Regions from separate parts of the Cobetia amphilecti genome, predicted to be linked through region 1. Evidence: predicted binding sites of a transcription regulator. Region 1 holds the regulator's gene; each other region holds the start of a gene.
The links. The regulator PhoB, encoded in region 1, activates phosphate uptake and scavenging genes when phosphate is short. The targets are predictions, from matches to a motif close to TGTCATANNNNTGTCANA.

Region 1 (7,253 bases):
GCATGTCGATCCAGTACCTCGACTACCCGATGGACAACCATCAGGTCAGCTTCGGTGACATGAAGCAGCGCCTCAAGGCGCGCTGGTGGCCCTCACTGACCTTCGGCGCCGCGGTGTTCGTCATGACGCTGGTGCCGCTGGCCAATCTGCTGTTCATCCCGGGCGCCGTCGCCGGGGCGGTACTGATGTGGCAGAGCCACTACCGTCAGTTGCCGGCGCCGCGTCGTTGAGACAGCCTGTCGCAGAGCTGGCTTGTCGCTGAACTGGCTCGTCGCTAAGTTGGCTCGTCGCTGAAATAGCCGCAGCGTCGTCTGATTGACCAAACGAAACGCCCCGCAGTCGCCTCCTTTCGAGGTGGCTGCGGGGCGTTCTGCGTTGGGCTGGCGTCCGGGTCAGATCATCACGGAATCAGCACATCACTGGGCTAGCGCACTGCTGGCCTGGGGAGCGCTCGCCTGACAGGCTCGCTCGTCGGGGAAGTGACAGCGGAAGCGCGCACCCTCGCCGGGGTGGCTGTCGATCTCCAGATGGCCCTGATGGCGAATCAGCACATGCTTGACGATGGCAAGCCCGAGGCCGGTGCCTCCCGTGGCGGTGCTGCGGCCCTTGTCGATGCGGTAGAAGCGCTCGGTCAGGCGCGGCAGGTGGACCGGGTCGATGCCGTCCCCGTCATCTTCCACCTCGACCAGCAGGCCCTGGTCATCCGCCTTCCAGCGCAGGGTGATATGACAGTCTTCGGGGGTGTAGCGCACCGCATTGAAGACCAGATTCGAGATCGCGCTGCGCAGTTCCTGCTCCTCACCGCGCAGAGACAGGCTGGCATCGGCCTCGATGGAGAAGGTGTGGCGCCCCTGGGACAGGCCTTCGGCGTCGTCGCGGATATGGCCGAGCAGGGCGCTCATGTCGATGCAGCGACCATTGTCGGACAGCTCGTCGGTTTCCAGGCGTGACAGGGTCAGCAGGTCCTCGACCAGGTGCTGCATGCGGTCGGTCTGGCTCTGCATCTGGCCCAGTCCACGCTGCCAGCGCGGTGGCAGGTCATCGGCGTAATCGGAGTAGGTCTCGAGATAGCCTGCCAGCACCGTCAGCGGCGTGCGCAGCTCATGGGAGACATTGGCCACGAAGTCGCGGCGCATCTCTTCAAGACGATAGAGGCGGGTGACGTCACGCAGCATGACCAGACGCTCGTTGTCACCGAACAGGGTGATGGAGATCTGCAGCGTCAGGTTGTCAGACAGCGGCGACTGGAGCGTCAGCGGCTCGCGGTAGGCCAGCCGATTGAAGTAGTCGATGAAGACGGGGTCACGCAGATAGTTGGTGATGTGCTGGCCGCGGTCGTGGCTGGCCTTGAGACCGACCAGCTGCTCGGCAGCGCTGTTCCACCATTCCATGTCACCGTGGTTGTCCAGCATCACCAGGCCGTCGCGCATGGCCTCGGAGGATTCCTGGATACGGTTGAGGATGCTGCGCAGTCGCTCCTGAGCCTGACGCTGGCCCTTCTGGTAGCGGTAGAGACGATCGAGCAGGTCTCCCCAGACGCCATCGCCGGGCGGCGGCTCTTCATGGGGATTGGTGATCAGCCAGGTGTAGAGGCTCTTCAAGTGCTTGAGATGGACGAACAGATACAGCGAAAGACCCAGCGCCAGGCCCCAGCCCAGATGACCCAGCAGGCCACCGATCAGGCCGAAGCCACCGGCAAGGTAGCCGAGGCGCCATAGCTCGTTGGTCCAATAGCGCATGAATCCCTCAGGCCTGAGCGCTGAAGCGGTAACCGGTGCCGCGGACGGTCTGGATCAGATGCTGATGGCCTGTGCCCAGCGCCTTGCGCAGGCGACGGATGTGCACGTCCACGGTGCGCTCCTCGACATAGACGTTGCCGCCCCATACCTGATCGAGCAGCTGGCTGCGAGTGTAGGCACGCTCCTGATGCGTCATGAAGAACTGCAGCAGGCGATATTCGGTCGGGCCGACATCCAGCGAGTTGCCGTGGGCGGTGACGCGGTGGCTGGCCGGGTCGAGCATCAGGCCTTCGACTTCCACCGCCTCCTCGACTCCCTTGGGAGTGGTGCGACGCAGCACGGCCTTGAGACGGGCGACCAGCTCGCGCGGCGAGAAGGGCTTGGTGATGTAGTCGTCGGCACCGGCTTCCAGACCTTGAATCTTGTTGTCTTCCTCGCCCTTGGCGGTCAACAGGATGATCGGCAGCTCCGAGGTGGTCTCGTCACGCTTGAGGCGCCGCGCGAGCTCCAGGCCACTGGTGCCCGGCATCATCCAGTCCAGCAACAGCAGATCGGGCTTTTCATCGACGACGATGGCGTGGGCGTCCTGGGCATTGTCTGCCTCCAGCACGCGGTAATCCGCCATTTCGAGGGCAACGGCGATCATCTCGCGAATCGAGGATTCATCGTCGACAATCAGTACGGTCTTGGAGCTCATCGCTAGATCCCATGCAGCAGTCGGCGCACGCGCCAGAATGACAAGTCGATGACGATTACAACCCGCTTATATGACAACGAGATGACAACTGCCAGCATGGCAGCTTGCACGCAAGCCTGCCAGCCGCCTTGGAGGCGCGGCAGGCAGGCATGAACCGTGGGCTGGGGAGCAACAGAGGGCAGGGGTCGCTTTAGATTAAATAATACTAATGTTTATGCAGGAGTCAGCTCATCGGCCAGGTCGCCAGGGCGATACCGGCGAAGATCAGCAGACCCGTCCAATGATTGTTGAGGAATGCCTGGAAGCAGGGCGCACGCTCACGCTCACGGATCAGACGTTGCTGCCAGACGAAGGTGACGGCGGCAGCAGCCAGCCCCAGCCAGTAGAAGATGCCCAGCGCCAGCTGCAGGCCGATGCCGATCAACACCGCCAGCATGCCCAGCTGCAACAGGCCGATCATCAGCTTGTCGGCACGCCCGAACAGCACGGCGGTGGACTTGATGCCCACCTTGAGGTCGTCGTTGCGATCGACCATCGCGTAGGCGGTGTCGTAGGCCACCGTCCACATCAGGTTGGCCGCGAACAGCCACCAGCCGTAGGTCGGTACCTCCTCCAGCGTCGCGGCGAAGGCCATCGGAATCGCCCAGCCGAAGGCGGCGCCCAGCACCACCTGGGGCAGATGATGGAAGCGCTTCATGAACGGATAGCTGGCCGCCAGCAGCACGGCGACGATCGACAGCAGCACCGTGGTCAGGTTGGTGAAGCACACCAGCACGAAGGCGGCCGCGACCAGCCCCCCGAACAGCGTCAGCGCCTCGCGCTCCGAAATGCGGCCCGAGGTCAGCGGCCGGTCACGCGTGCGCTCGACATGCTTGTCCCAATGGCGGTCGGCGTAGTCGTTGATGACGCAGCCGGCGGCGCGCATCAGATAGACCCCGGCGATGAAGATCAGCAGGGTCGTGCGCTCGGGAATGCCATCTGCCGCCAGCCACAGTGCCCACAGGGTCGGCCACATCAGCAGCCAGGTGCCGATGGGGCGGTCCAGCCGTGTCAGGGCGAGGTAGTCGGCCAGTCTGGAAGGACGCGAAGCGGCGGAAGTGGATGACGCGGTCATCGGGGCTCCTGGGCGGGTGGTAGTGGGCAAGGGAAGAGAGGGATACGAGGCCAGTCGGGCGCAAGGCTCAGGCCAGCTGCAGCGCGTGCTGGAAGGCCGGTGTGAAGCCCTCCTGCACCAGCACCTTGAAGCGACCATGCGAGAACATCGAGCGGCGCATCCACAGGCTGGTGGTGCGGGCCAGCGGCCTGGGGCTCGAAAGCACCAGCGGGGCGCGGCTGACATCGATGGCGCTGCGGGTCAGGTCGGGCTGGCGAAACAGCCAATGGCCCAGCGAGCGCTCGCCCAGCGTCGAGAGGCGATGACCGTGGGCCAGGTCCAGCGCCGCCAGCGAGCGTGCGATCACCCATGGTGTATCGCCATGACAGAGTGCCACTTCGCGTCGCCAGACATGCCGGCGTGGGCCGATGCCCAGCAGGCGTGCCTCATCCAGCCGCGCGGGGCCGGTGTCCTGCAGCAGCAGGCGCACGCGCAGGCCCTGAATGGGCTGGCCATCGCGTTCATCCTGCTGCTGCATGGCGCTGGCAAGACGCTGGGTCAGCGAGTCCGTCGAGGAGAGCCACGCCCACCAGCCGGCCGGCATGACACCTTGCAGCGCGGCAGCCGGCTGCCAATGACGGCGCACCGCCGCCGAAGCAGCGGGTGCCGCGCGCGTGGGCGAAGGCCAGCGAGGCGCAGGCTGGCACAGGGACTCGGCTGACGGATGAGGCGCCTCACAGGTGGAGGTCTGTGGCGTGAGCGCTGCGCGATGAGGCTCGCCTGCTGGGCATCGGACCACGGTGAATTCCCTGTCAGGATGACGAAATGGCGAGTCTAGCATGGCCGGGCGGCAAGGCCTCCCGCTCAGGCATGCCTGCACTGCTGGCGGGCTGGTATGCTGGGCGCATTCATCGGCGTTCATGACGGACGCTGCTGGCGCTCTTTCATCAGCGCTTCCCTCGGATCGATCTCAGGAGATGGTGCCATGCGCGACCCTCGCACCCTTGTCATCATTGGTACCGGCATGGCGGGCATTGGTCTGGCGCGCGCGCTGCGTGCGCGTGACAAGGACAGCCGGCTGATCCTCATCAGCCAGGACAGCGGCCACGATTACGCCAAGCCGATGCTGTCCACCGCCTTCGCCAAGAAGATGTCGGCCACCGACCTGTCGCGTCAGGCGCCGGTGGCGCTGGTGGACGAGCTGAATGCCGAGCTGCGTACCCATCAACGCGTCACTGCCATCGACGGTGATGCCCGCCAGCTATGGCTGGGCGAGGAGTGTCTGGCCTATGACGAGCTGGTGCTGGCACTCGGTGCCGCGCCGCGTCGTCCCTTCCCCGTCGCCGCGGAAGTGGCCTCACGCGTGCAGAGCATCAATGACCTCGACGACTATGCGGCCTTCTGCGCGACGCTGGCGAAGGCCCGCGAGCGCGGGGAAGACGGGCACGTGGTGATTGTCGGTGCCGGACTGGTCGGCTGTGAATACGCCAATGATCTGACGGCCGCCGGCCACCGCGTCACGCTGGTCGCGCCTGAGGAAACTCCGCTGGATGGACTGTTGCCGCAAGCACTGGGGCAGCGTCTGGGTGCGGCGCTGGATGGACTCGGTGTGACGCGTCGCCAGGGCGAGATGGTCGAGACCATCGCCGCCAGCTCAGGCGAGGAGGCCGAACGTCAGGCCGCGCCGGTCGAGGTGCGCCTGCAGAGCGGTCGTCGCCTGACGGGCTCCGTGGTTCTGCTGGCCACCGGGCTGGCGCCGCGCATTCGTCTGGCGCAGGCCGCGGGCCTGAGCGCCGGCGGTGACGGCATCCGTGTCGACCGTCACCTGGCCACCTCACAGCCGCATATCTGGGCGCTGGGCGATTGCGCCAGTGTCGAGGGCGTCAATGCCATGTATGTCCAGCCGCTGCAGATGGCTGCGCGCACCCTGGCGGCCAACCTGTGTGGCGAGCCGAGCGTGCTCGACTGGAAGGCGTGGCCGGTGCTGGTCAAGACACCGGCCTTGCCGGTGGTGGCCTATCCGCCGCGTTCGGCCGTGGCGCGCTGGGAAATCACCGGTGAAGGCGATGACCTCGAAGCGCGTGCGCTGGATATGAACGAACGCTTGATTGGATATGCGTTGACAGGCGCCGCCGTTCGCAGGAAAGTCGAGCTAGCGCGGCAGGCACCGCCGTTGCTAGGCTAGGCGATGCCATGATCGATGGTCGTAAATCCCTTGCTGCCAGCGCGGTCAGGCACGATAGTGAATGCTCCGTCAGACATGCTGCTCAGCGGGCGTCGTCTGACAGGTTGCTGCCATCGACAGGTTTGATACGGCAAAGCTTGCCGGGAGCGGATTGCGTCGCCGCCATACGCCACCGCTAGCAAGTGCAAGAACAACAATGGAAACGGCGGCTTGGCCGCCCGTGCAGAATGCCAAACCAGGAGGGCTTTTCATGCGCAAGCCAGAACTCGCTGCGGCTATCGCCGAGCGTGCGGATCTATCCAAGGACAAGGCCAGTCAGGTACTGAACGTGATTCTCGACGAGATCACTCATACCTTGGCCAAAGGCAATGACGTCTCACTGATCGGTTTCGGGTCATTCACCGTGCGCCAGCGTGCGGCGCGTACCGGCAAGAACCCTCAGACAGGCAAGCCGCTGACCATCCCGGCCAGCAAGACCGTTGCCTTCAAACCCGGCAAGTCGTTGAAGGATGCAGTGACCAAGTAACCTCGGCTCGTGCTTCAGCGCAGACCCGGGGTGGCTGTCGCCATGGCTTTCAATCGTCGTCATCAAAAGCCCTGTCGGCTGTCATGCTGATGCCACCGGTTCCGCCCTGCGGGGCCGGTGGCATTTTCATATGGCCTGCGTGACCGACGCTTCGCGATTCAAGGAATGACACCATGAAGCTCAAGATATTGCTGTGGGTGCTGGGTCTGCTGCTCAAGCGGGCCTTCAAGCGTGACCCCGAATTTCGTGCCGAGCTGGAAAAGCGTCCGCTGGACTGGGGCGTCGCGACCGAAGACATGAGCATCGCGCGTCACTACCGCATGTCCCACGCGGGCGTCACCACGGGCAGTGGCCTGCCGGTGGATACCGAGCTTGAGCTGCGCTTCGCCGATAGCGACAGTGCGGTGGCCTTCCTGCTCAAGCCCTCGCCGCGTGCCTTCCTGCAAGGCCTGATGGACCAGCGCGTGCGGCTGGTCGGCGATTCGGCCCAGCTCAACCGCTTGCAGTCATTGCTCAAGCGCATTCGCTGAATGGCCCTGTGCCGTGCCTGCATGAACGAAAGACGCCCCGCTGAGAGAATCAGCGGGGCGTTGTTTTTGTCACGAGCTGTTGTCATGAGCAGTTGTCGCGAGCCTTTCTTGCGAGCCTTTACTTGCGAGGGGCTGTTCGAGAAGACCCTCTCAACGCCCTCGAGGCGTCACAGCAACTGCTTGAGGCCCGGAATGCCTTCGAGCACCTGATCGACCACGCCATCGCCGGCTTCTTCGCGCGCATAGCTCAGTGTCTCATCGGCCACGCCGCGCGCCTGGTCCATGTTCAGGTCCAGCCCCATCAGCTTCTGGCCCAGTTCCAGCGCACCGCCACCACTGCCGCCGGTGAAGGCGCTGACGGCGCCCATCAGGCCGCCCATGAGGCCACCGCCACCGGACTCGGCGGCTTCCTCGCCTGCGCTGCCGATCAGGCCTTCCGCTCCCGGAATGGCGCCCAGCAGTGAGGCGGCCGGGCCATCCGGC
Region 2 (7,253 bases), 1.7 Mb from region 1:
GGTCTTGCCACAGCCGGAGGGGCCGAGGAAGCACACGAACTCGCCTTCGCGGATCGCAAGGTCGATCTCGCTCAGGGCCGTGAACTGGCCATAGCGCTTGGTGAGGCCGCTGATCTTGAGGTGAATGCTGTCTGACGACGCAGAACGCGTGGTGAGTGCCTGAGGCGCTGCGTCACGCGCAGGCGCCTGGGCTGCAGGGCCGGAGACCGCGCGAGGCGAGGCGCCGGCAGTCGCTGGCGGCGCTTGGCGCGAGGCGTGATGACGCGGAGGTGCGGTCACAAGAGACATGCGAGAAACTCCCGACCCCGGCGCAAGGCGCCGGGGCAATGACGAAGGTGGCTGGGCGTGACTTACTGACTGTCGGACTTGCCGTCGTAACGGCGCTGCCATTCGGCGAGCACTTCATCCCGCTGGTTGGCCGCCTTGGCAAAGTCAGCCTCGATCATCATCTCGGTGATGTTGGCCGGATAATGCTCGATCGGCTTGGCCACCCCCGGATAGGCCACGACCGCATAGCCTTCGTTGTAGAGTTCATTGGCCGGCTTGGACACTGCCCAATCCATCAGTGTCTGCGCCGCCTCACGCTTGTCGGTGCCCTTCATGATCGCCGCGGCTTCCATGTCCCAGCCCAGCCCTTCCTCGGGGAAGACCAGGTCCACCGGTGCGCCCTGTGCCTTGAGGCGCGCGCCTCGGAAGGCGAAGGACACACCGACCACGGCCTCGCCGGAACCGGCCAGATTGCAAGGTGCGGAGCCTGAGTGGGTGTAGCGGGCAATGTTGTCGTGCAGGCGGTCCATGTACTCCCAGCCGCCCTCGTCACCCCACAGCTGCAACCAGCTGGCGACATCCAGATAACCGGTACCGGAAGAACTCGGGTTGGGCATGATCACGTGGCCCTTGAACTCAGGACGCGTGAGGTCTTCCCAGGACGTCGGCTTCGGCACTCCCAGTCGCTCACCTTCGACGGTGTTGTAGCAGAGCGAGGCGACCCAGGCGTCCATCCCGACCCAGGACGGGTCCTGGCCATCACGGTAGGCGGGGTCGACGAACTTGCTATCCAGCGCCTCGACTCCCTTGGGGGCATAACGCGACAGCATGCCTTCCTTCTCGAGCACCAGCAGGCTGGTCGCGGCCAGGCCCCACACCACATCCGCCTGCGGGTTGTCCTTCTCGGCCAGCAATCGTGCGGTGATCACGCCCGTGGAGTCGCGTACCCATTTGATGTCGATATCCGGATGCGCCTGCTGGAAGCGCTCGGCATATTTCTGCAGATCATCGGACTCCACCGCGGTATAGACGGTGAGCTCGGTGGCCGCCTGGGCATTGAGGGAAACGACTAGACCAACGGCACTGGCCAGCAAGGAACGGGTCAAGAAGGACATCGGGACTCTCCAACGCTTGGAATGAATGGCTCTCGCCATCTGGTATATACCAAGAGTATGGGCGGGCCGAATGACACCCCCGTGACAGTCAGTTGAAGGCCCAGTGAAACAGTGTTACCTCATATAGTGTCCCTGTAGCGCGGGTTCAGGGCTTGTTCTTGAGCGTGACGGTGATGCACAGCGCATTGTGCAGCCAGCGCTCTTCGTCATAGCCGATGGGACGATGCTGCTCATCGAAGGTAGCGCGACGTACGGTCAGACCGGGACTACCCATGGCGACCCCCAGCTCCCGGGCGGCCTGCTCCCCCAGCGACTCGGAGTAGAAGCGCAGCTCACGGTGGGCCAGCGTCAGGCCATAGCGCCCGCGCAGCTCCGCCCACAGTGACACCCCGAACTGCCCCTCCTCGAGCAGTCCCGGGGCACGCTCCGGCACCACCCACATCGACTCGCTGAGCACGGCGCGCTCATCCACGAAACGCCGGCGGCGAATATGATAGAGCGGTGTCTGGGCCGCCAGGCCCAGCGCTTGCGCAGCCGGTGGGTAGGCCTGAACATCGGTCAGCAGCACTTCCGTCCGTGGCCGCCGCCCCTGCGCCGTCACATAGTCATTGAAGCCGGAGTCACGCGTGGGGTCGTAATCCAGCCGCGGCGGCGACACGAACCACCCACGCCGATTGCTGCGATGAATGCGCCCTTCTCCCTCCAGCTGCCCCAACGCCTGACGCAACGTCACGCGCGTGGTATCGAAGCGCTCGGCCAGCACGCGTTCCGAGGGCAATCGCCCATCTTCAAAGGCATCAGGGTCCTTCAGCTGTTCGCGCAGGCGATCGGTAAGGTGGAGGTAATACGCATCACTCATGACGAGGGGTCCTGACCAAAGATGAAGGGGTTGCCACTACCGGGTAATAACACGGCGCCGCTTGCCCCGCCGGCGAAGAAAATGCCCGGGACTCTGCGCCGCCAAACGGCTGGACGCTCCAGAAACTATCACATTCGCGTGACTCGCACTGGCCTGCCAGCTTACGTGCCGCTGGCGCTGCAGGGTTTCATGACAGCCGCCTGGTTGAGCTCACAGGCGTGGATGGCGGTGGGATGACACGCTGATGTTCAAGGAGGGGGTGAACGCACAATGCGCAGCCTCTAAAGACTGCGCATCGCATGGGTAAACAGGAAACGAATGACCGGCGGGAGAACTCAGAACTCGCTGACGATATTCAGGTACTGCTGCATGTCCCCGACCATGGCCTGCTCCAAGAGCTTGCCTGTCTCGATGGCATAGGGCTGCTGGAAGTGAATGTCCCACAGGTCTGACTCCGTGCGCCAATGCTCGTATATCACCAGCGTGTCGTCCTGCCCGTCGATGGTATACAGATCAAACACGAGATTGCCCGGCTCCTCACTGCGCGTCTTCGCCACATGCGTGGTGAATTGCTGCAGCAATCGAGCGCGATATTCTTCCTTGATCTTGAAGATGAAGAAGATACTGAATACCTCATCTTCCGGCTGCACGTGCCTGGGGTTCGCCTCATGCAATGGCGCCGGGTCAGTATCGTTCAAGGGCATCACCTCGAATGGCGATGCCAACGCCGTGTCAGCCAGTTTCAGCAGGGCTTGCGCGTATGGCTGATTCACATGTGCCTGATGAGCTTCGGCGCTTGCCCAGCGCTCGTAGGCGAAGATGGTGGTGGGAGAATCCTTGGCCGCGAAGAAACGCATTTCCAGCATCTCCGGTTCAGCCGCTGAGCCCAGCTTGTTGTCAGCCAAGGCCTGCTTGAAGGTAGCGAGTTGTTCGGGCTTGACGTCAAATTTCACGATCAAGGTGAGCATGGAGATGCCCCTTATAGTCAGTGGTTGTCATAGGCCCAACGGCAAGAGCTGTTACGTCACGTGGCAGCAGGTCTGTCTCGGGAAGTGACTGACACTATCTCTCGCTGCCTGGCTGAAAAACCCGCGGCGCAGAGAAAAACTTTCAATGAAACCTTGAACGTGAATACAGCCCCTTCCTCTGCAATGCGCCGCTTGAAACAAGAAACTGCGGCCTCACGCAGATTCAGAACGAAAGATCCCGCAGGCAGGGCTACAGGATCAACGAATACAGACAACTCATCGACCAGCTCACGTCCTCAACCCAGGCCCTGCTTGCCACTCGCGGCAGAGATCAGCGCCGCCCCACATGACGTGTGACAGCCGTGAAACGCTACCGGCTTGCCATTCAAGCTGATGGTGGGATGCCCCTAGATGATGCTGCAGATGCTGTGGCCATCCTTGGGACACCTTACCATGCCCCCCACCACTGCCACCGGCTTGCCCTCCAACAGATAGTTGGACTGGGCATACACCACCTTGCCGCCATGTGTGGTGCTATCACCTGGCACTATAACGCCATCGCCGGAACTGAGCATCCGAGACCCTACAGCTGGGCCGCTTTGAAGACTCGCTCTCCCATGTGTCAACGTCCTCTTCCACGCCGAGTCAGCCGTTGCTTGGGCCATTGAGGGAGTCTTTTCCTCAAGCATTGGACAAGAAATACGCATGACGTAATGACAACGATTTATTTCACTTTCTGGCACCATTCAGAACACTCAGCAAATAAACACAACTCATGCCGAGTAATATTATTTATATAATACGTCATGTCTTTCATGCTGCTCTGGCACGTGTCACGCAACTGAACATCGTCGCACCCGCTCGTCCAATCATCGTTGAGGTGAATGAGAGGCAAGCTTTCCCCGCCAGGGTGTGGACATTGACATGCGCATAATTTATCGTTGCCAACGAATTTGATAACGAGAAAAAATAAAAACACCGTTTTGCCAAGCTTGGGGCTGACCAACAACTCGCATCAGCGCCCTTGCAAGGCTTGACCGATAACAAGGACGCGTATGCGATATCATTATTCCGATGAAGGCAGATGCATGCCACGCCGCCCTCCCCCAAGTTCCCGCCTGACCGGGAAGTGCCACCAACTCCGTCTTCATTGACCGAGATTGCCGATTATTGATGACGCGGCCCACGTGCTGCGCTGGATGCCATTTGCTTGAGCAAATGACGCAGAACTACGTCCACGGCTAAGAACCTTCCCCTCCTTACTCGTCGCTATCGACAACCGTTTGCCCTTAGGCGACTGCGTTGCGTAGCGCCCTGTTTCCCTACCGAGGGCCAGTTCTTGAATAACGAATCGCTATATCAATTCTCTACCCTGACTGTCGTACTGCTGCTGCTTGCCTTCTATGGCGGCACCTACCTGATGACGCTGGGGATCCGCAAGAAAAATGAAGATGCCGATGCCTTCATGGTCTCCAACCATCGCGTTGGCTTCGGCATGGGCGCGGCAAGCATGACGGCTACCTGGATCTGGGCGGCCTCCTTCTATGCCGCCGCCACCTCCGGCTATACCTATGGTGTCTCAGGGCCGATCCACTATGGCCTGTGGGGTGCACTGATGATTCTGTTCATCTACCCCTTCGGTCGCCGCTTCCGCAAGCTGGCGCCCAATGCGCATACACTGGGCGAGCTGATCCATGCGCGCCACGGCTCCTCCAGTCAGCTGATTCTGGCGCTCTCCAACCTGCTGGGTAGCGTGATCAGCCTGATGGTCAACTTCACCGCCGCCGGGGCGCTCGTCTCCGTGCTCTCACCGCTGTCCTTCCAGGCAGGCGTGATCATGGCGGGTGTGGGGGTGCTGTTCTACACCCTGTGGTCCGGCTTCCGCGCCTCGGTACTGACCGACTTCGCGCAACTGGTTGCCCTGATGGCGATCGCCATCGTGATCATTCCAGCGGTGTTCTTCGCCATGGGCGGCCCGACGGAGCTGGTCGCTGGCCTAGATAATCTGACGCCTGAGCAGGCCAACTTCTTCTCGACGGATGCCATCCTGAACCAGGGGGCGCCCTTCTTCGTCGCTGTACTGGCCTATGCGATCGGTAACCAGACCATTTCCCAGCGCCTGTTCGCCGTCAACGAAGACCACATCAAGCCGACCTTCCTCACCGCGACGCTGGGCTATGGCGCCATCGTCATCGGCCTGGGCATGATTGGCCTGATGGCACTGACACTCGGGGTGGAGCCGCTCAACGGCGACATGAACAACCTCATCCCGCAGATGGTGTCCGAGTATCTGCCGCCGTTCTTCATCGCGCTGTTCTTCATTCTGGTGATCGGCTCGCTGTCCTCTACCGCGGATTCCGACCTTTCCGCGCTATCCGCCATCATCATGGCTGATGTCTATGGCAAGAATATCGCCCGCGGCAAGCCAGACCCGAAGCGCATGCTCTTCATCGGCCGCTTGACCATGATCATCGCCACGGTGCTGGGCATCGTCTTCGCCAGCTTCTCACTGGATATCCTGGTGATGCTGGTCTTCGTCGGGGCTCTGTGGGGCGCGATCGTTTTCCCGGTCATCGCCAGCTGCTTCTGGAATCGCGTGACCAACACCGCCTTCACCACGTCGGTCCTCGTCGCGATGGTGATGTTCTGCCTGGCACGCTTTGAACTGGTGCCGCTGACGGGCATGAGCGGCCTGTTCTTCGAGCTGCTCGCCAGCATCGGCGGCGGCGTGATCATCGGTCTGATGGTATTCGGCTTCCTGGGGCGCATTCTCGGCATCATCGCTGCTGTCGCCGCCATGATCGCCATGCTGATCTTCGCGACCGACTTCCTGCGTGACTACACCGTTCTGCTCGCCTCACTGACCGCTTACGGCACCAGCACTCTGGTGTGTGTGGTCATGAGCCTCGCCAGCCGCCAGGAGCGCTTCGACTTCGACACCATCACCGCACGTGTCGGCAACTATGACGAAGCACTCGACGCAGACGACCACAAGACTTCAGCGCCCAACCAGCCACAGCCGGCGGCCTGAGCCTCGCATGAAGCTGGATAACGTCTGAAGACGGACAACAGGAGACATGCCCCATGACATTGCTTTTCGCTACCTATGTACTGATATGGCCAGCACTCACCCTGGCGGTATTGACCGTCATCTGTCGCGCGGTCGCACGTGATCGTCGCATCGCACGTGAAGAAAAGCGCGAGCTGGTATGAAGCTCTTGGCGTAATGTGACGCCATGAACGCAAAAGCCCGCCTCTGGAATGTCCAGAGGCGGGCTTTTTTACAGCTTACCGAAGAATAGCCTATCTATCACACCTGCTCGACGATCCACTCATGCGCGGGGTCATTCTTGAACTTCCAGACCCGCTTGGGGCCGGCACTGTCGTTGAGACCACGCTGGCCATCAGAAAATCGAGCACATTTCCACGGGCAAGCTCGAAACACTGGCAGGCGATGACGGTCTTAGCACCCTGCTCCTAGAACCATACCTCGCTCTGGACACCGAAGGCCCATTCGCCTCCCGTAAAGCCTGCACTCCCGAGGGCATCGTCTTCGGAGTAATCATTGAGCTCTTCATCCCAGTCACTCCAGGACGCGAACAAGCGAATTTCCGGACGCTTCCAGAAGCCACCGACTTCAGGCTTGAAGGTCGGTGCAATGGTGAACTTGCGATACCCGCCTTCCACGGCATTGCCTGTCGAGCCGGGGTCCAGGTCCATCCATTGATAGCTCAGCTCGTACTGCATCTCGAAATTCGTCGTCAGCTCATTGGCCAGACGCGCATTGAAGGTCGCCCAGGAATACTCATCTCCGTCGTCGTAGCGATCTTTGCTCACCTCTGCCAGAACGGCTGGTGCGAAGCGCCACTTGGGTGCGAGATAGGTCGTGCCGTAAAGCCCCAGACGAGTAGAAGTGGCGTCATCCGTCAGGTTCCCGTCAGCCCCGATGACCTTGGTCTCCGCGCCGAGCCCGCGACCATGCAGCACGGCGGCCTTGAAGCTGCCATCGGCGAGGCCAAAGAAGCTGTCGCCATGGTAGGCCAG
Region 3 (7,253 bases), 840 kb from region 1:
GCAGGCGGCGAATCTCGAGACGCATCTGCACACGCAGCTTGGCGTCCAGATTCGAGAGTGGCTCATCGAACAGGAAGACCTGCGGCTTGCGCACGATGGCGCGCCCCATGGCGACACGCTGGCGCTGGCCGCCGGAGAGCTGCTTGGGGCGGCGATCGAGCAGCCCGGTCAGGCCCAGCAGCTCGGCGGCCTCGCTGACGCGCTGCTGGATCTCGTCCTTGGGCGTGCGCCGATTCCTGAGGCCGTAGGCCATGTTGTCGAACACGCTCATGTGCGGGTAGAGCGCATAGTTCTGGAACACCATCGCGATGTCGCGCTCGGCGGGTTCCAGCTCATTGACGCGCTTGCCGTTGATCTCCAGATCGCCCTCGGAGATGTCCTCCAGGCCTGCCAGGGTGCGCAGCAGGGTCGACTTGCCACAGCCGGACGGGCCGACGATGACGATCAGCTCGCCTTCGCCGAAGGCCAGATCGATGCCATGCAGGGCCTTGTAGCCATTGGGGTACTGCTTCTTGAGCTGCTTGAGCGCCAGTGTTGCCATGAGTTGTGTATCCAGAGCGGTGGCGTGACGGGCAAGTCTGTCCATCACGACGTAACGGAATCAGGGGGCTTGGGGCGATGTGTCGCGGGTCGGAGCGCGAGATCACTTCTCGCTGTCCACCAGGCCCTTGATGAAGTAGCGCTGCATGAACAGGATCACCAGTACCGGCGGGCCCATGGCCAGCAGCGTGGTGGCGGTGACGTCCTGCCACGGCACCAGACCATCACCGGTGGTCAGCATGCGCTTGAGGCTGACGACGATGGTCAGATAGTCGGCATCGGTCGTGATCAACAGCGGCCACAGATACTGATTCCAGCCGTAGATGAACATGATCACGAACAGCGCCGCGATGTTGGTCTTCGACAGCGGCAGCAGGATGTCCTTGAGAAAGCGCCACGGCCCGGCGCCATCGATGCGCGCGGCCTCGACCAGTTCCGCCGGAATGGTCAGGTAGAACTGACGCAGCAGGAAGGTCGCGGTGGCACTGGCGATCAGCGGCAGGATCAGGCCGGCGTAGCTGTCCAGCATGTTGAGGTCGGCCACCACCTTGAAGGTCGGCAGGATGCGCACCTCCACCGGCAGCATCAGGGTGATGAAGATCAGCCAGAAGCACAGCTTGCGGAAGCGGAATTCGAAGAAGACGATCGCGTAGGCGGCCAGCACCGAGATGATGATCTTGCCGATGGCGATGCCCAGTGCCATCAGCATCGAGTTGAACAGCAGGGTCATCACGTCGGCGCCGAGACTGCTGACCGGGTCTGCCAGCAGCTGGCGGTAGTTGTCCAGGCCAGCCTCGCCGATCCAGACGGGGGCGACGTTGGAGTAGAGGTCACCCATCTCGTGGGTACTGGCGCTGAAGGCGATCCAGACCGGCAGGAAGAACAGTGCGCAGCCGACGATCAGCAGGGCATGGCTTGCGATATCAAGCCCGGGGCGGTTGTAGCGCATCAGTACTGCACCTTCTTCTCGACATACTTGAACTGGATCAGCGTCAGCACGCCGACGATGACCATCAACAGCACGGACTGGGCAGCACTCGAGCCCAGGTCCTGCCCGACGAAACCATCTTCATAGACCTTGTAGACCAGAGTGCGGGTCGAGCCGGCCGGGCCGCCCTGGGTGGTGGCATCGATGGTGCCGAAGGTCTCGAAGAAGGCGTAGACCACGTTCATCACCAGCAGGAAGAAGCTGGTCGGCGAGAGCAGCGGGAAGGTGATGGTCCAGAAACGCCGCCAGGGGCCGGCGCGGTCCATCGCGGCCGCTTCCAGCAGGCTCTTGGGGATCGCCTGCAGACCTGCGAGGAAGAACACGAAGTTGTAGCTCATCTGCTTCCAGATCGAGGCCAGCACCACCAGCAACATGGCCTGATCGCCATTGAGCTTGTGATTCCAGTCGATGCCGATGGCGGACAGCAGCTCCGGCAGAATGCCCAGCGTCGGGTCGAACAGGAACAGCCACAGCACCCCGGCCACGGCGGGCGCCACGGCGTAGGGCCAGATCAGCAGGGTCTTGTAGGCGTGTGCGCCGCGCAGCACGCGGTCCGCCAGTACGGCGAGCCCCAGCGCCAGTGCCATGGCGCCGAAGGCCACCGCAAAGGAGAAATAGGTGGTCGTCCATAGTGTCGTGAGATATTCCGGCTCGCTCAGCACGCTGACGAAGTTGCTCAGCCCGGTGAATTCCCGCGAGAGCCCGAAGGCATCCTCGACATAGAAGGCCTGTTCGATGGCCTGGTAGGCCGGCCAGAAGAAGAACACGGCCACGATCAGCAGCTGAGGCGCCAGCAGTATCCAGGGCGTGATGGCGTGTCGATTGAAATGGGCCATGCAGCAGGGGTCTCGCAAGCAAGGAGGGACTGGGTGGTTCCGTCGGTAGCACGGAGTCGGCAAGCCTCGGCCGCTCCTGCGCCATCAAGCCGTGAGAGAAGGGAAAGGACACCGGATGTCGGATGCGCTTTCCGCTCTCTGGCTGGAGAAAATAGCGGGAGGGCGAGCCCGGCATGGGCCCGCCCCCGGTGTGGCGATGATCAGCCGTTGGCGCGTTCGAACTTCTCGAGCAGCGAATCGCCGCGCTTGACGGCGTTGTCGAGGCCGTCCTGCACGCTTTCCTTGCCGGAGAAGATCTTCTCCAGCTCTTCATTGATCACGTCACGAATCTGCACCATGTTGCCCAGGCGCAGGCCCTTGGAGTTCTCGGTCGGCGTCGCGGAGGTCATCTGGGTGATGGCGACGTCGGTGCCCGGGTTCTCGGCGTAGAAGCCCTGTTCGCGCGTCAGTTCTGCCGCGGCAGTGGTGATCGGCAGATAGCCGGTGAACTGGTGCCAGTCGGCCTGCACTTCAGGCTTGGAGAGGTACTGGAAGAACTTGGCGACGCCCTGGTATTCCTCATCGCTGTGACCGGACAGCACCCACAGCGAGGCGCCACCGATGATGGAGTTCTGCGGCGTCTCGATCACGTCGCTGTCATAGGGCAGCGGTGCCACGCCGAACTCGAAGCCCTTGGCGCTTTCCTTGACGCCGGCATAGCTGGCGGAAGAGCCCATCATCATCGCGCACTCGCCGGAGTAGAACTTGGGCGCCGCGTCATCGAAGCGACCGCCGAACACGAAGCGCTTGTCGGCCTGCCAGTCATCGAGACGCTGGATGTGATCGACCACGGCGGTCGTGTTGAATTCGAGGCGGGTATCGGTGCCGGCGAAGCCATTGGCCTGGCTGGCGAAGGGCACGTCATTGCGCGCCGAGAAGTTCTCCAGCATCACCCAGGACGGCCAGGTGGTGGTCAGGCCACAACTGGCGGCGCCGGAATCGACGACCTTCTTGAGCGCAGCGCCCATTTCCTGCCAGGTCTGCGGGAGGGAATCGACGCCCGCCTTGGCCAGCACGTCCTTGTTGTAGTAGGTCACTGGCGTGGAGGAGTTGAACGGCATCGACAGCATCTTGCCGTCGGTGTCGGTGTAATAGCCGGTGACGGCAGACAGGTAGGCGTTCGGATCGAAGGCGGTGCCTTCCTGCGGCGCGAAGTCTGCCATCAGCTGATGCACCGGGACGATCGCGCCCTTGGCGCTCATCATGGTGGCGGTGCCGACCTCGAAGATCTGCACGATGTCCGGGCCCTTTCCGGCGCGGAAGGCGGCGATGGCGGAGGTCATGGTCTCGGAGTAGTTGCCCTTGAAGACCGGCTTGACGACGTAGTCGTCCTGGCTTGCATTGAAGTCGGCCGCGATCTCGTCGACCTTCTTGCCGAGCCCGCCCCCCATGGCGTGCCACCATTCCACCTCGGTGGCGGCGAGGGCACTGGCGGAGGCGGAGGCGAAACCGATGGCCAGCGCGAGGCTGGCGAGGCGACGAGTCGCGGTGGCAGTCGTGCGGGTGCTTGCATGATGAGTTGGGCGGCGCATGGTCAAACTCCTGAGAGGTTCCCCTGGCCAGCTTCCGCAACAAAGAAGAAGGACGCTGGCCGCTGACGATCGATGGCGACGATCAAGTGAACATTTTCTTGTTCTTTTGATGATCGTCCGAAAAGCGTAGACGACTCTATAGCGCCCGCCTTACAACTTTGTGACAGGTAGATGTTCATTCGAGCGAAGCTGAGCTTATGGCTGAACTTATGACAGAATTTGTGACTGAGCAGCCGGCGTGTGGCGCCGCCAGCTCGGCTCAGGTTGGCAAGCGAGGCGCCGGGGGCAACTCAAGGCCGGAATAAGCGGCCGGCGAGCGAGTGTGCTAGTCTTGCGCGCTGAAAATGCCTGTGGCGGAGAACGCGATGAAAGTGGTTGAAGTGAGTGCCGGTGCCCGACGTGATGCCTGTCTGGCGATGCTGTGCGCCGAAGTCCATGGCCGCGAAGGGGGCCTGGATGCGCTGGTGAGTTACGCCGGCGTGCGTGGGGTGTGGTTCGAGAATGAGATGGCGCGCCTGTTCGCGCTGGTCGACGATGCCGAGCGCATCCACTCTGCCGCGCTGCTGGTACTCGACGAGAACGCACGTGGCCTGAATCTGGCGCTGTGGGCGACGCCGACGGTGCATCGCGGGCACGACCACGGCATCGCGCTGGTCTCCCAGCTGTCCGATCACGGCCGCCTGCAGGTGCGCATCACCGACAGCTCACTGGTCAGCGTGCTGCGTCGCGCCGGCATCAACGACTGGCTGGAGGCCGAGGCCCAAGGCGATCAGCCGCGCGAGCTGGTCGGCATGAATCCGGCCGCGCGTGTCGGCAACCTGGCGGCCCTCGACGCGCCGCTGCGCCTGGATCGCGAGCGCATCAAGCGCTCCTTCAAGGCGCGCCCGAAGGACTTCGAGACCTACAAGAACGCCTTCGTGCGTGACCTGGAGCACTTCGCGCGTCATATCTGAGGATGAGATGACGCACGCGAATGGCATGCTCTGCCAAGACAAAGGCCCCGCTCATTGAGCGGGGCCTTTGTGGTTCTGCGATCAGTGATCAGTGATCAATTCCTGTATCGATCAGATGGGCGTCGATCGCGTGGGCGTCGATCAAGCGGGCGTCGGCCAGTCATCAGGCGGCGTCCTGCTGCGGGTTGGAGGCGGTGCCGTCACTCGCCATCGGCTTGCGCACGAAGGCGTCGAATTCGAAGTGGTCGACGGTCAGCATGTCGAGTACCTCGGCTTCGAAGACGCGCATGAAGTCGCCATCCTCGGCGGACAGGATGCCTGCCTCGACCGCCGCTTCGATACGCGCTTCCGGTGACAGTGCGTCGGCCGGAATCTCGCCCTTGTGGTAGGCCTTGGCCAGCGCCTTGTAGATCGGCTCGGCGCGCGGGTAGTCCTTGAGCAGCGCGTTGTAGCGGGCGAGGGCGTTGTCCTGCTGGTCTTCGTCCTGCGCGTCCCAGGTGTTGTCGGTCAGCTTGGCACGCAGTGCAGTGTCGGTGGAGACTGCTCGAGCGATCTCGCGGGTCAGGCTGTCCTTGGGCATGGCGAACTGACGGCCACGCGGCAGGGCGATCACGCGCAGGGCAGTGCCCAGCGCACGGTTGGGCAGGTTGGCGAACAGCTCATCCAGTGCCTTTTCCGCGCGGTGCAGCAGCCACTGCATGCTGTAGTGGAACAGCGCCTCTTCGTGTTCGCAGGCCTCGGATTCGTGCCACTGCTTGAGCGTCAGTGACGCCAGGTAGAGGTTGGAGAGCACGTCGCCCAGGCGTGCCGACAGCATCTCGCGCGCCTTTAGGCTGGAGCCGAGGCTTGCCATGGCCGCATCGGCGGACAGCGAGAAGGCGGCGCTGAAGCGGTTGATGTGGCTGGCGTAGGGCGTGGCGACGGCGTCGAAACCAGTGGCCTTGCCGCCGATGCCGAAGCTCTGGGTGAAGGCGCGTGCCGCGTTGCCGAAGATCAGGCCGGCATGGCGGAAGAAGGCCTTGTCGAAGGCGTTCAGGTCATCGGCGTCCTTGGCGGCCAGCTCTTCCAGCACGTAAGGATGGCAGCGGATCGCGCCCTGACCGAAGATCATCAGGTTGCGGGTCATGATGTTGGCGCCTTCCACCGTGATCGAGACCGGAGTGCCGGCATAGGCCACGCCGATGTAGTTGCGCGGGCCAAGCGTCACGCCGCGTCCGCCGTGGATGTCCATGCCGTCGGCCAGCAGCGAGCGGGCCATCTCGGTCAGCTGGCTCTTCAGGATGGCGGAGGGCACCGCCGGCTTGTGGCCGTTGTCGATCATGTTGGCGGTGTGCAGCACCGACGCCTGGCTGATGTAGTTCATCGCGGCCATGCGGGCCAGCGGCTCCTGCACGCCTTCCATCTCGGCCACCGGCAGATTGAACTGACGACGGATGCGCGCAAAGCCGGCGCTCCAGCCCAGTGCGTAGCGCGAGATGCCCGCGGAACCGGACGGCAGGGTGATGCAGCGACCCACCGACAGACACTCGACCAGCATCTTCCAGCCCTGGCCGGCCATCTGCTCGCCGCCGATCAGGTAGCTGAGCGGAATGAAGACGTCCTTGCCGAAGATCGGGCCATTCATGAACGGCGCGCCGATCGGGTGGTGACGACGGCCGATGTCCATGCCGTCGGTGTCACGCGGAATCAGAGCGCAGGTAATACCGATGTCTTCCACGTCACCCAGCAGATGCTCGGGGTCGAACATGCGGAAGGCCAGGCCGACCACGGTGGCGACCGGCGCCAGGGTGATCCAGCGCTTCTCGAAGTTCAGGCGAATGCCGACGACTTCCTCGCCATCATGCATGCCGCGACACACGATGCCGGTGTCCGGGATGGAGGTCGCGTCACTGCCGGCACGCGGGCCGGTCAGGCCGAAACACGGAATCTCGCGGCCATCGGCCAGACGCGGCAGGTAGTAGTTCTTCTGTTCTTCGCTGCCGTACTTGAGCAGCAGCTCGCCCGGGCCGAGGGAGTTGGGCACGCCGACGGTGACCATCAGTGTCTCGTTGACCGCCAGCTTCTGCAGCACCAGCGACTGCGCCTTGGCCGAGAAGCCCAGGCCGCCATATTCCTTGGGAATGATCATGCCGAAGAACTTCTCGCGCTTGAGGTATTCCCACAGCGCTTCGGGCAGATCGGCACGCTCACGCGCGATCTCCCAGCTGTTGGTCATGCCGCAGGCGACAGAGCATTGATCATCGATGAAGGCCTGCTCTTCGCTGGAAATGCCGTCGTTGCGCTGTGCGGTCAGGGTGTCCCACTGCGGCTTGCCGGAAAAGAGCTCGGCGTCCCAGAACACGGTGCCGGCTTCCAGCGCCACCTT

Region 2: a site for PhoB is predicted at 2,463-2,480, ahead of R1T44_RS08530 (UTRA domain-containing protein). Genes of this name have one in related genera too.
Region 3: a site for PhoB is predicted at 4,084-4,101, ahead of ugpB (sn-glycerol-3-phosphate ABC transporter substrate-binding protein UgpB). Genes of this name have one in related genera too.

The regions. Positions count from the first base shown of each region.
Region 1 is NZ_CP136695.1:269,742-276,994, reverse strand. Features, by position in the region: gene cysZ (sulfate transporter CysZ) at 1-230, shown strand, start outside; gene phoR (phosphate regulon sensor histidine kinase PhoR) at 417-1,739, opposite strand; gene phoB (phosphate regulon transcriptional regulator PhoB) at 1,747-2,436, opposite strand; gene ubiA (4-hydroxybenzoate octaprenyltransferase) at 2,660-3,550, opposite strand; gene R1T44_RS01220 (chorismate--pyruvate lyase family protein) at 3,618-4,175, opposite strand; gene R1T44_RS01215 (NAD(P)/FAD-dependent oxidoreductase) at 4,515-5,714, shown strand; gene R1T44_RS01210 (HU family DNA-binding protein) at 5,965-6,240, shown strand; gene R1T44_RS01205 (hypothetical protein) at 6,414-6,770, shown strand; gene R1T44_RS01200 (DUF2780 domain-containing protein) at 6,938-7,253, opposite strand, start outside.
Region 2 is NZ_CP136695.1:1,980,078-1,987,330, reverse strand. Features, by position in the region: gene R1T44_RS08540 (putative 2-aminoethylphosphonate ABC transporter ATP-binding protein) at 1-288, opposite strand, end outside; gene R1T44_RS08535 (putative 2-aminoethylphosphonate ABC transporter substrate-binding protein) at 351-1,382, opposite strand; gene R1T44_RS08530 (UTRA domain-containing protein) at 1,528-2,241, opposite strand; gene R1T44_RS08525 (putative quinol monooxygenase) at 2,577-3,209, opposite strand; partial or broken gene R1T44_RS08520 (PAAR domain-containing protein) at 3,506-3,757, opposite strand; gene R1T44_RS08515 (sodium:solute symporter family protein) at 4,549-6,240, shown strand; gene R1T44_RS08510 (putative transporter small subunit) at 6,294-6,422, shown strand; gene R1T44_RS08505 (carbohydrate porin) at 6,687-7,253, opposite strand, start outside.
Region 3 is NZ_CP136695.1:1,109,118-1,116,370, forward strand. Features, by position in the region: gene R1T44_RS04730 (sn-glycerol-3-phosphate import ATP-binding protein UgpC) at 1-541, opposite strand, end outside; gene ugpE (sn-glycerol-3-phosphate ABC transporter permease UgpE) at 644-1,489, opposite strand; gene ugpA (sn-glycerol-3-phosphate ABC transporter permease UgpA) at 1,489-2,364, opposite strand; gene ugpB (sn-glycerol-3-phosphate ABC transporter substrate-binding protein UgpB) at 2,565-3,935, opposite strand; gene R1T44_RS04750 (hypothetical protein) at 4,301-4,888, shown strand; gene R1T44_RS04755 (acyl-CoA dehydrogenase) at 5,052-7,253, opposite strand, start outside.